Regions from separate parts of the Serratia sp. A07 genome, predicted to be linked through region 2. Evidence: riboswitches for the same ligand, from Rfam matches in the RefSeq annotation. Region 2 holds a riboswitch; the other holds the start of a gene.
What was found. Region 2 has a riboswitch for thiamine pyrophosphate ahead of thiC (phosphomethylpyrimidine synthase ThiC). Riboswitches for the same ligand answer to the same signal wherever they lie in the genome.
Positions count from the first base shown of each region.

Region 1: it holds a riboswitch for thiamine pyrophosphate, as region 2 does, so the genes downstream of both, thiB (thiamine ABC transporter substrate binding subunit) here and thiC (phosphomethylpyrimidine synthase ThiC) in region 2, are expected to answer to the same signal.

Region 1 is NZ_JBZXDO010000004.1:193,480-198,456, reverse strand. It holds gene sgrR (HTH-type transcriptional regulator SgrR) at 1-916, shown strand, start outside; TPP riboswitch at 954-1,072, shown strand; gene thiB (thiamine ABC transporter substrate binding subunit) at 1,130-2,116, shown strand; gene thiP (thiamine/thiamine pyrophosphate ABC transporter permease ThiP) at 2,092-3,699, shown strand; gene thiQ (thiamine ABC transporter ATP-binding protein ThiQ) at 3,686-4,390, shown strand; gene ivbL (ilvB operon leader peptide IvbL) at 4,479-4,592, shown strand; partial or broken gene AC4PR2_RS06320 (thiamine pyrophosphate-dependent enzyme) at 4,704-4,977, shown strand, end outside.
Region 2 is NZ_JBZXDO010000040.1:5,817-10,793, reverse strand. It holds gene thiE (thiamine phosphate synthase) at 1-125, opposite strand, end outside; gene thiC (phosphomethylpyrimidine synthase ThiC) at 118-2,067, opposite strand; TPP riboswitch at 2,182-2,306, opposite strand; gene AC4PR2_RS24195 (Rsd/AlgQ family anti-sigma factor) at 2,346-2,849, opposite strand; gene nudC (NAD(+) diphosphatase) at 2,951-3,718, shown strand; gene hemE (uroporphyrinogen decarboxylase) at 3,757-4,821, shown strand; gene nfi (deoxyribonuclease V) at 4,831-4,977, shown strand, end outside.

The DNA.
Region 1 (4,977 bases), on a different contig from region 2:
GATCCTGCCGCGCGAATGGCGTGAACTGCCGGATTTCGCCCGCCATCCGGTCGGCACCGGCCCCTACCGCATGGTGCGCAACCATCCCAGCCAGATGAAGATCCACGCCTTCGACGACTATTTTGGCTACCGGGCGCTGATCGACGAGGTGAACATCTGGGTGCTGCCGGAGTTTTCCGAAGAGCTGGTGCACTCCGGCGTGCAGCTGCAGGGCGATGAAACCGGCAACAGCGAGCTGGAAAGCCGGCTGGAAGAGGGTTGCTATTTCCTGCTGTTCGATCAGCGTTCTCCGCTGGCCGCCGACCCCGCCATTCGCAGTTGGCTGTGCGAATTGATCAACCCCATTTCGCTGCTGAGCCACGCCGGGCCGCTCTACCAGCGCTATTGGTCGCCGGCGTACGGCCTGCTGCCGCGCTGGCACCACAACCGCACGCTGGCGCAGCAGCCCAAGCCCGCGGGCCTGACCGAACTGACGATGACCCACTTCAATGAACATTCGGAGTTTCACGCCATTCGCCAGGCGATCGAACCGCTGCTGGCGCAGCACGGCATCCGCCTGATCGTGCAAAGCGTGGATTACGCCACCTGGCACCAGGGCGACGCGCGCAGCGATCTGTGGCTCGGCAGCGCCAACTTCTATCTGCCGCTGGAGTTTTCGCTGTTCGCCACGCTGTACGAACTGCCGCTGATGCAGCATTGCATGAACGAAGATCTGGCGCAGGACGCGGCGCTGTGGCGCGCCAACCGCTTGCCGCTGGCCGAGTTCTGCCAGCGTCTGGTCAGCAACCACCAGCTGCATCCGCTGTTCCACCACTGGCTGCAGCTGCACGGCCAGCGCAGCATGCGCGGCGTGCGGATGAACACCCTCGGCTGGTTCGACTTCAAGTCCGCCTGGTTTGCCCCGCCGGAGGCATAAGCGCCTTTCGCCCGGGTCGGTTAATCTTTACAATAGCGCCGTCTCAACGGGGTGCGGTAAGTCGGGCCGCGTGATAAGCCCGATTTTCCGCTGAGAGCACACCCGTCGAACCTGATCCGGTCAATACCGGCGGAGGGATTTGAGCCCAGCGAACCGGCGACGCCGCCTCGCCCCCTCAGATGCCCTTGCCCCCTTATTTTTCAGGAGTGCAACGTGGTCAAAACATATCTGCCCTGCTTATTGCTGCTGTGTGCCGCGCCGGTGTTCGCCAAGCCGACGCTGACGGTTTACACCTACGATTCCTTCGCCGCCGACTGGGGCCCAGGCCCGGCGGTAAAAAAAGCCTTCGAAGCCGAGTGCGACTGTGAACTGAAGTTCGTCGCGCTGGAAGACGGCGTCTCGCTGCTGAACCGCCTGCGTATGGAAGGCAAGAACAGCGCCGCCGACGTGGTGCTGGGGTTGGACAACAACCTGTTGCAGGCGGCGCAGCAAACCGGCCTGTTCGCGCCGAGCGGCGTCGACACCGCCAAACTGACGGTGCCGGGCGGCTGGCAGGACGCGACTTTCGTGCCTTACGACTACGGGTACTTCGCCTTCGTCTACAACAAAGAAAAACTGAAGAACCCGCCAAAAAGCCTGCAGGAGCTGGTCAGCAGCGATCGCAACTGGAAAGTGATCTACGAAGATCCGCGCACCAGCACGCCGGGCCTCGGCCTGCTGCTGTGGATGCAAAAAGTGTATGGCGACAAGGCGCCGGCCGCCTGGCAGCAGTTGGCGAAGAAGACCGTCACCGTCACCAAAGGCTGGAGCGAAGCCTACGGCCTGTTCCTGAAAGGCGAAGGCGATCTGGTGCTCAGCTACACCACCTCTCCCGCCTATCACCTGATCGAAGAGAAAAAAGATATCTACGCCGCCGCCACGTTCAGCGAAGGGCACTACCTGCAGGTGGAAGTGGCGGGCAAGCTGAAGGCCGCCAAACAGCCTGAGCTGGCGGAGCGCTTCATGCAGTTCATGGTGACGCCGGCCTTCCAGAACACCATCCCGACCGGCAACTGGATGTACCCGGTGATCAACACCCCACTGCCCGTCGGCTTTGAGCAGATGAACGTGCCGCATACCGCGTTGCAATACAGCGCCGAAGAGGTGGCCAAACAACGCGGCGGTTGGATCCGGGCATGGCAAACCGCCGTCAGCCGCTGATCCCCCGCTGGCTCTGGCCGGGGCTGCTGGCCGCCGGCGTGATCCTGCTGGTCGCCGCGCTGGCGATGGGCTCGCTGTGGCGTCACGCGCCGGACAGCGACTGGCGCGGCCTGTGGCAGGACAGCTACCTGTGGCACGTGGTGCGCTTCACCTTTTGGCAGGCGCTGCTGTCGGCGCTGATTTCGGTGCTGCCCGCCGTTCTGCTGGCGCGCGCGCTCTATCGCCGCCGCTTCCCCGGCCGGCAGCTGCTGCTGCGGCTGTGCGCCATGACGCTGGTGCTGCCGGTGCTGGTGGCGGTGTTCGGCCTGCTCAGCGTCTATGGGCGCCAGGGCTGGCTGGCGACGCTGTGCGGCTGGCTGGGCGTCGAGTATGGCTTCTCGCCCTACGGCCTGCAGGGCATTCTGCTGGCGCACCTGTTCTTTAACCTGCCGCTGGCCACCCGCCTGTTGCTGCAGGCGCTGGAGAATATCCCGGTGGAGCAGCGCCAGCTGGCCGCCCAGCTGGGCATGAATGGCTGGCAGCAGTTCCGCTTCGTCGAATGGCCGGCGCTGCGCCGCCAGATCCTGCCGAGCGGCGCGTTGATCTTCATGCTGTGCTTCGCCAGCTTCGCCACCGTGCTGTCGCTCGGCGGCGGGCCGCAGGCCACCACCATCGAACTGGCGATCTATCAGGCGCTGAGTTACGACTACGATCTGGGCCGTGCCGCCATGCTGGCGCTGATCCAGTTAAGCTGTTGTCTGGGGCTGGTGTTGATCAGCCAGCGCCTGAGCCAGGCGCTGCCGGTGGGCCATACCCACGCCCAGCGCTGGCGCAACCCGGAAGACAGCCTGTGGCGGCGCGTCGGCGATTTTCTGCTGATCGCCGCCGCGCTGTTGCTGCTGCTGCCGCCCCTGCTGGCGGTGATCGCCGACGGCGCCAATCAGGCCGTCGTCAGCGTGCTGCGCCAGCCAGTGCTGTGGCAGGCGCTGTTCACGTCGCTGCGCATCGCCCTCGGCGCCGGGCTGTTGTGCGTGGCGCTCACTATGATGCTGCTGTGGAGCAGCCGCGAGCTGAAGCTGCGGCAGCACCTGCGCGGCGGCCAGGCGCTGGAGCTGAGCGGCATGGTGATCCTGGCGATGCCGGGCATCGTGCTGGCCACCGGCTTCTTCCTGCTGCTGAGCGATACGATCGGGCTGCCGCAGTCGCCCTATGCGCTGGTGATTCTCACCAATGCGCTGATGGCGGTGCCCTATGCGCTGAAGGTGTTGGAGAACCCGATGCGCGACCTCGCCGAACGTTACAACCCGCTGTGCCTGTCGCTGGATATCCACGGCTGGCAACGGCTGCGGCTGATCGAACTGCGCGCGCTGCGCCGCCCGCTGGCGCAGGCGCTGGCCTTCGCCTGCGTGCTGTCGATCGGCGATTTCGGCGTGGTCGCCTTGTTTGGCAACGAGCATTTCCGTACCCTGCCTTTTTACCTGTATCAGCAGATTGGCGCCTACCGCAGCAACGACGGGGCGGTGACCGCGCTGCTGTTGCTGCTGTTGTGTTTCCTGCTGTTTACCCTGATCGAACGCTTACCGGGGCGCCATGCTGACGCTTGAAAAACTGACCTATCTGTACGAACACCTGCCGATGCGCTTTGATCTGCGCATCCAGCCGGGCGAGCGCGTCGCGGTGCTCGGCCCCAGCGGCGCCGGTAAAAGCACCCTGCTGAGTTTAATCGCCGGTTTTCTGCCGGCGGCCAGCGGCCGGCTGCTGCTGAACGACGAAGACCACACCGCCACGCCGCCGGCCAAACGGCCGGTGTCGATGCTGTTTCAGGAGAACAACCTGTTCGCGCACCTGACGGTGGCGCAGAACATCGGGCTGGGGTTGGATCCCGGTCTGCGCCTGACTGAACAGCAGCGCCAACAGCGGGCGCATATCGCCCGTCAGGTCGGTCTGGAGGAGCACCTGGAGCGCCTGCCGTCGCAGCTTTCCGGCGGTCAGCGTCAGCGCGCCGCGCTGGCGCGCTGTTTGATTCGCCAACGGCCGATCCTGTTGCTCGACGAGCCCTTCTCGGCGCTCGATCCGGCGCTGCGCAACGAGATGCTGCAACTGCTGCAGACGGTGTGCGAACAGCGCAACCTGACGCTGCTGATGGTGTCGCACAACCTCGACGACGCCGCGCGCATCGCGCCGCGCACGCTGCTGGTGGTCGACGGGCGCATCTACTACGACGGCCCGACGCAGGCCCTGCTGGACGGCAGCGCGCCCGAAGCACGCGTGCTGGGCATTTCGGGTAAAGCGTGATCTGACGCGCGTTTTTTATGCTGCAGCAATAAACCTGTTGTGCGAATTTTGCGCCTGTGTTTTTATAAAAACCTGACTTTTTTTACTGATGATAAGGTTCCCTGTGATCGCATCCTCGCTGACTTCGACCCTACTAGTTACCGCGCTACCAGCCGCGGTGGTCGTCGTGCGTGTGGTGGTGGTCGTCGGCAATGCGCCGTAGGGTCCGAATCAACGCATCGATTCCCAAACCCCGCCGGCGCAAACCGGGCGGGGTTTCTTGTTTTAGCACCCTGCCCAGAAAAGCTCACCGGCCTTGAGAAAGGACAGGAACATGGCAACTTCGGGCACGCCTCAACCGGGCACCAGCTTCACCGGCGCACAATTGATCGTTCATCTGCTGGAGCGTCAGGGCATCACCACCGTCGCCGGCATCCCCGGCGGCGCCGCGCTGCCGCTGTATGACGCGCTGAGCCAAAGCACCCGCATTCACCACGTGCTGGCGCGCCACGAACAGGGCGCGGGCTTTATGGCGCAGGGCATGGCGCGCGCCAACGGCAAAGCGGCGGTGTGCATCGCCTCCAGCGGGCCGGGCGCCACCAACCTGG
Region 2 (4,977 bases):
ATGCGCAGCTGGATCGTGGTGACGCCGGCCTCCAGCAGACGAGCGATCCATTCCACGCTGTCGACGACCGGGTAAAGCCCCAGTTTGTGGGGCGTAGCCGGGAAGGGGGTCGTGATATCAGTCATTGCTTGTCTCCTCTTGCAGGGTGCCGGCGCCGGCGCTGTGATACAGCTCGCTGCCGCGGGCGCGGAACTCGGCGGACATTTTCTCCATGCCGGTCAGCTGCACTTCGATCGGCTTGGCAGCTTCCTGGGCGGCGGCGTAGTCGCGCACCTCCTGCGAAATCTTCATCGAGCAGAATTTCGGCCCGCACATCGAGCAGAAGTGGGCGACCTTGCCGGATTCCTGCGGCAGGGTTTCGTCGTGATAGGCGCGCGCGGTGGCCGGATCGAGCGCCAGATTGAACTGATCTTCCCAGCGGAATTCGAAACGTGCCTTGGACATGGCGTTATCGCGGATCTGCGCGCCCGGATGGCCTTTGGCCAGATCGGCGGCGTGAGCGGCGATCTTGTAGGTGATCAGGCCCTGCTTGACGTCTTCTTTGTTCGGCAGGCCGAGGTGCTCTTTCGGCGTGACGTAACACAGCATGGCGCAGCCGAACCAGCCGATCATTGCCGCGCCGATGCCGGAGGTGAAATGGTCATAGCCCGGGGCGATATCGGTGGTCAGCGGGCCGAGGGTGTAGAACGGCGCTTCGTGGCAGTGTTCCAGCTCTTCAGTCATGTTGCGGCGGATCATCTGCATCGGCACGTGACCCGGGCCTTCGATCATCACCTGCACGTCGTATTCCCAGGCGATTTTGGTCAGCTCGCCCAGAGTATGCAGCTCGGCGAACTGGGCTTCGTCGTTGGCGTCCTGAATCGAGCCGGGGCGCAGGCCGTCGCCGAGCGACAGCGAAACGTCGTAGGCGGCGCAGATCTCGCAGATTTCACGGAAATGTTGATAGAGGAAGTTTTCCTGATGGTGCGACAGACACCATTTGGCCATGATTGAGCCACCGCGCGATACGATGCCGGTCAGGCGTTTGGCGGTCATCGGCACGTAGCGCAGCAGCACGCCGGCGTGGATGGTGAAGTAGTCGACCCCTTGCTCCGCCTGTTCCAGCAGCGTATCGCGGAACATCGCCCAGGTGAGGTTTTCCGCCACGCCGTTGACCTTCTCCAGCGCTTGGTAGATCGGCACGGTGCCGATGGGCACCGGGCTGTTGCGCAGGATCCACTCGCGGGTTTCGTGAATATAGCGGCCGGTAGAGAGATCCATCACGGTGTCCGCGCCCCAGCGGGTGGACCACACCAGCTTCTCCACCTCTTCTTCGATCGACGACGTGACCGCCGAGTTGCCGATATTGGCGTTCACCTTCACCAGGAAATTGCGGCCGATGATCATCGGCTCCGCCTCCGGATGGTTGATGTTGGCGGGAATGATGGCGCGGCCGGCGGCCACTTCCTGACGCACGAACTCCGGCGTGATGTTGTCCGGCAGGTTGGCGCCCCAGCTTTGGCCCGGATGCTGGTGGCGCAGCACCTCGCCGCGAATGCGCTCGCGCCCCATGTTTTCACGGATGGCGATGAACTCCATCTCTGGGGTGACGATACCGGCGCGGGCATAGTGCAGCTGAGTCACGCACTTGCCCGGCAGCGCCCTGCGCGGCAGCGGCAGATGTTCGAAGCGCAGGTGATCCAGCCCCTCGTCCGCCAGCCGCTGTTGGGTAAAGCCGGAACTGGCACCGCTCAGGGTGGCGGTATCGCCGCGCGCGTCGATCCAGCCGGCGCGCAGCTTGGCCAGGCCAGCGTGCACGTCGAGCTCGGCCTGCGGATCGCCGTAGGGGCCGGCGGTGTCATACACCGGGATCGCCTCGTTGGGTTCATACTGTGGGTGGTCTTTGCTGCCGCCGAGCAGGGTCGGGCTGAGCTGAATTTCGCGCATCGGCACCTGGATATCGCTGCGCGAGCCCTGGAGATAGATGCGGCGTGAGTTCGGGAAAGCCATGCCTTGCAGGGTGTCGATAAACTGCTGGGCGGCTTCGCGTTGCGCTTTACGGGCGCGCGGTGGATTAACGTTAGACATAGCAAGTTCCTACCAGTGTGTTGGGTTGGGAAAGTTGCTTGTCTGGAGCTCGGAGGGAGTAATGATGGTGGCCGATAAGGCAGGGCGCCCGCAAGGGGAAGGCCGTGCCTGTGGCGATAGATTACTCTTGTTCCCTTCGCGGGTATTAACCCGATCAGGTTCCGCGGATCCCGAATTAACGGTCTCAGCCTGGCTGATTCGATGAACAAATCAGGCGCTAGGCACTCCGACAAGATGCCCCCCAGTATAGGAGGGATAAGAAAAAAAACTATAAAATTTTAACGCGCGGGATCCAGCGTCGGGTCCGGCAGCGGTTGCTGCGCGGCCTCCGCTTCCAGCTGGATCAGCTTATCTTCCAGCGCAAAGCGCGCCGCCAGCGTTTCGCCGATATCCGACAGGGCCTGGTGGAATTCCAGACAAACCTCCTGATCGATATCCACTTCGGTATAGCGATCGTGGAACGCCATGATCTGTTCGGTATTGGCCCACAGCTTGGGGTAGATGTTCACCGCCAGCGACATTTTCGGACTGGCTGCGCCTTCCACTTGTTTGATAATTCTGTCATAGATATGAAAATGCCCTGCGGAGAGATAATCCACCAGGTTGTGGCAAAAGTTCTCCAGCGCTTTTTCATTCAGCGGCGTATGCTTTTCTTTATTCGGTTTGAGGCCTACCAGCGTGCAGTAGGCAACCAGCAACTGTTTGCGGGCCTGAAGCCATTGATCAACTAATTCATTACTACCGCCAACGCGCTGAGTCAGCCTTTCCAAACGGTTGAGCATGTTTGACTCCGTGTAAGTAATAAAAGTAACCGGTAAGTTATTAAAATGTAACAAAGCCGATTTGTAGAGTGCCAGTGAAGCTGAGGTTGTGCAACAACGATATGGAACTTGCATTAACGGGCAATGAAAACGGCTGGTGGATCGTCAGCCATGAAAGCAAACTTTGGTTACCGAACGGTGAATTGCCGTCGGGGACGGCCGCCGCTCTTGGGCTGCGGGGCCACATGGCGCGCACCATCGGTGAATGGGAGGGCGCGCCGGTCTGGCTGGTGCGCCAGGCGATGCCGCGGGAGATGGGATCGGTGCGTCAGCTGTTGGATCAGGATCGCGGTCTGTTCCAGCTTGCCGGGCGCGGCGTGCAGCTGGCGGATTTCTACCGCTCTCATCGCTACTGCGGCTATTGCGGCCATGAAATGCACCTCAGCCGCACCGAAAGCGCCTGTCTGTGCGGCCACTGCAAAGAGCGGTACTACCCGCAGATTGCACCCTGCGTGATCGTCGCCATTCGGCGCGACGATCAGATCCTGCTGGCGCAACACGTGCGTCATCGCGGTGGTATCCACACGGTGCTGGCCGGCTTCGTCGAAGTGGGCGAAACGCTGGAGCAGGCGGTGGCGCGCGAAGTGATGGAAGAGAGCAATATTGAAATCAAGAACCTGCGCTACGTCACTTCACAACCGTGGCCGTTCCCACACTCGCTGATGATGGCCTTTATGGCCGATTACCATCAGGGTGACATTCGCCACGATCCCAAGGAGCTGCTCAACGCCGGCTGGTATCGCTACGACCAGCTGCCGCTGTTGCCGCCACCCGGTACTGTGGCGCGCCGGTTGATTGAGGACACCGTGGCGCTGTGCCGGGCAGAATAATGTACAATGGCCGGCAGATTATTAAGGGAGCCCCATAAATGACTGAGTTGAAGAACGATCGCTACCTGCGCGCGCTGTTGCGCCAGCCGGTGGATGTGACCCCCGTATGGATGATGCGTCAGGCCGGTCGTTATTTACCGGAGTACAAGGCGACCCGCGCCCAGGCCGGTGATTTCATGTCGCTGTGCAAGAACGCGGAGCTGGCCTGCGAGGTCACGCTGCAGCCGCTGCGCCGCTATGCGCTGGACGCCGCCATCCTGTTCTCCGACATTCTCACCATTCCCGACGCCATGGGGCTCGGCCTGTACTTTGAAGCCGGCGAAGGCCCGCGTTTCAGCTCCCCCGTGACCTGCCGCGCCGACGTCGACAAGCTGCCGGTGTTCGATCCTGAAGTGGAGTTGGGCTATGTGATGAACGCGGTGCGCACCATTCGCCGCGAGCTGAAGGGCGAAGTGCCGCTGATCGGCTTCTCCGGCAGCCCGTGGACGCTGGCGACTTATATGGTCGAAGGCGGCAGCAGCAAAGCCTTCACCAAGTTGAAGAAGATGATGTATGCCGAACCGGCCACGCTGCACCTGTTGCTGGACAAGCTGGCGGACAGCGTGATCCTGTACCTCAATGCCCAGATTAGAGCCGGCGCGCAGTCGGTGATGGTGTTCGACACCTGGGGCGGCGTACTGACCGGGCGCGATTATCGCGAGTTCTCTTTGCACTACATGCACAAGATCGTCGACGGGCTGCTGCGTGAAAACGACGGTCGCCGCGTGCCGGTGACGCTGTTCACCAAAGGCGGCGGGCAGTGGCTGGAGGCGATGGCCGCCACCGGCTGCGATGCGCTGGGGCTGGATTGGACCACCGACATCGCCGACGCGCGTCGGCGCGTGGGCGACAAAGTGGCGCTGCAGGGCAATATGGATCCGTCGATGCTGTATGCCTCCCCGGCGCGCATCGCGGAAGAAGTGGAGACCATTCTGGCCGGTTTCGGCCACGGCAACGGCCATGTGTTCAACCTGGGCCACGGCATCCATCAGGATGTGCCGCCGGAGCACGCCGGCGCCTTCGTCGAGGCGGTACACGCGCACTCGGCGAAATACCACCGTTAAGGATCCGATGTGACCGATATGGCGGCCCTGCGCGCCGAACAGCTGCGGCGCGCGGCTGAAGTCATTCGCTACGACGATCTGCCGGCCGAACCGCCGGCCTTCATCGCCGGCGCCGACGTGGGCTTCGAACAAGAAGGGGCGGTGACACGCGCCGCC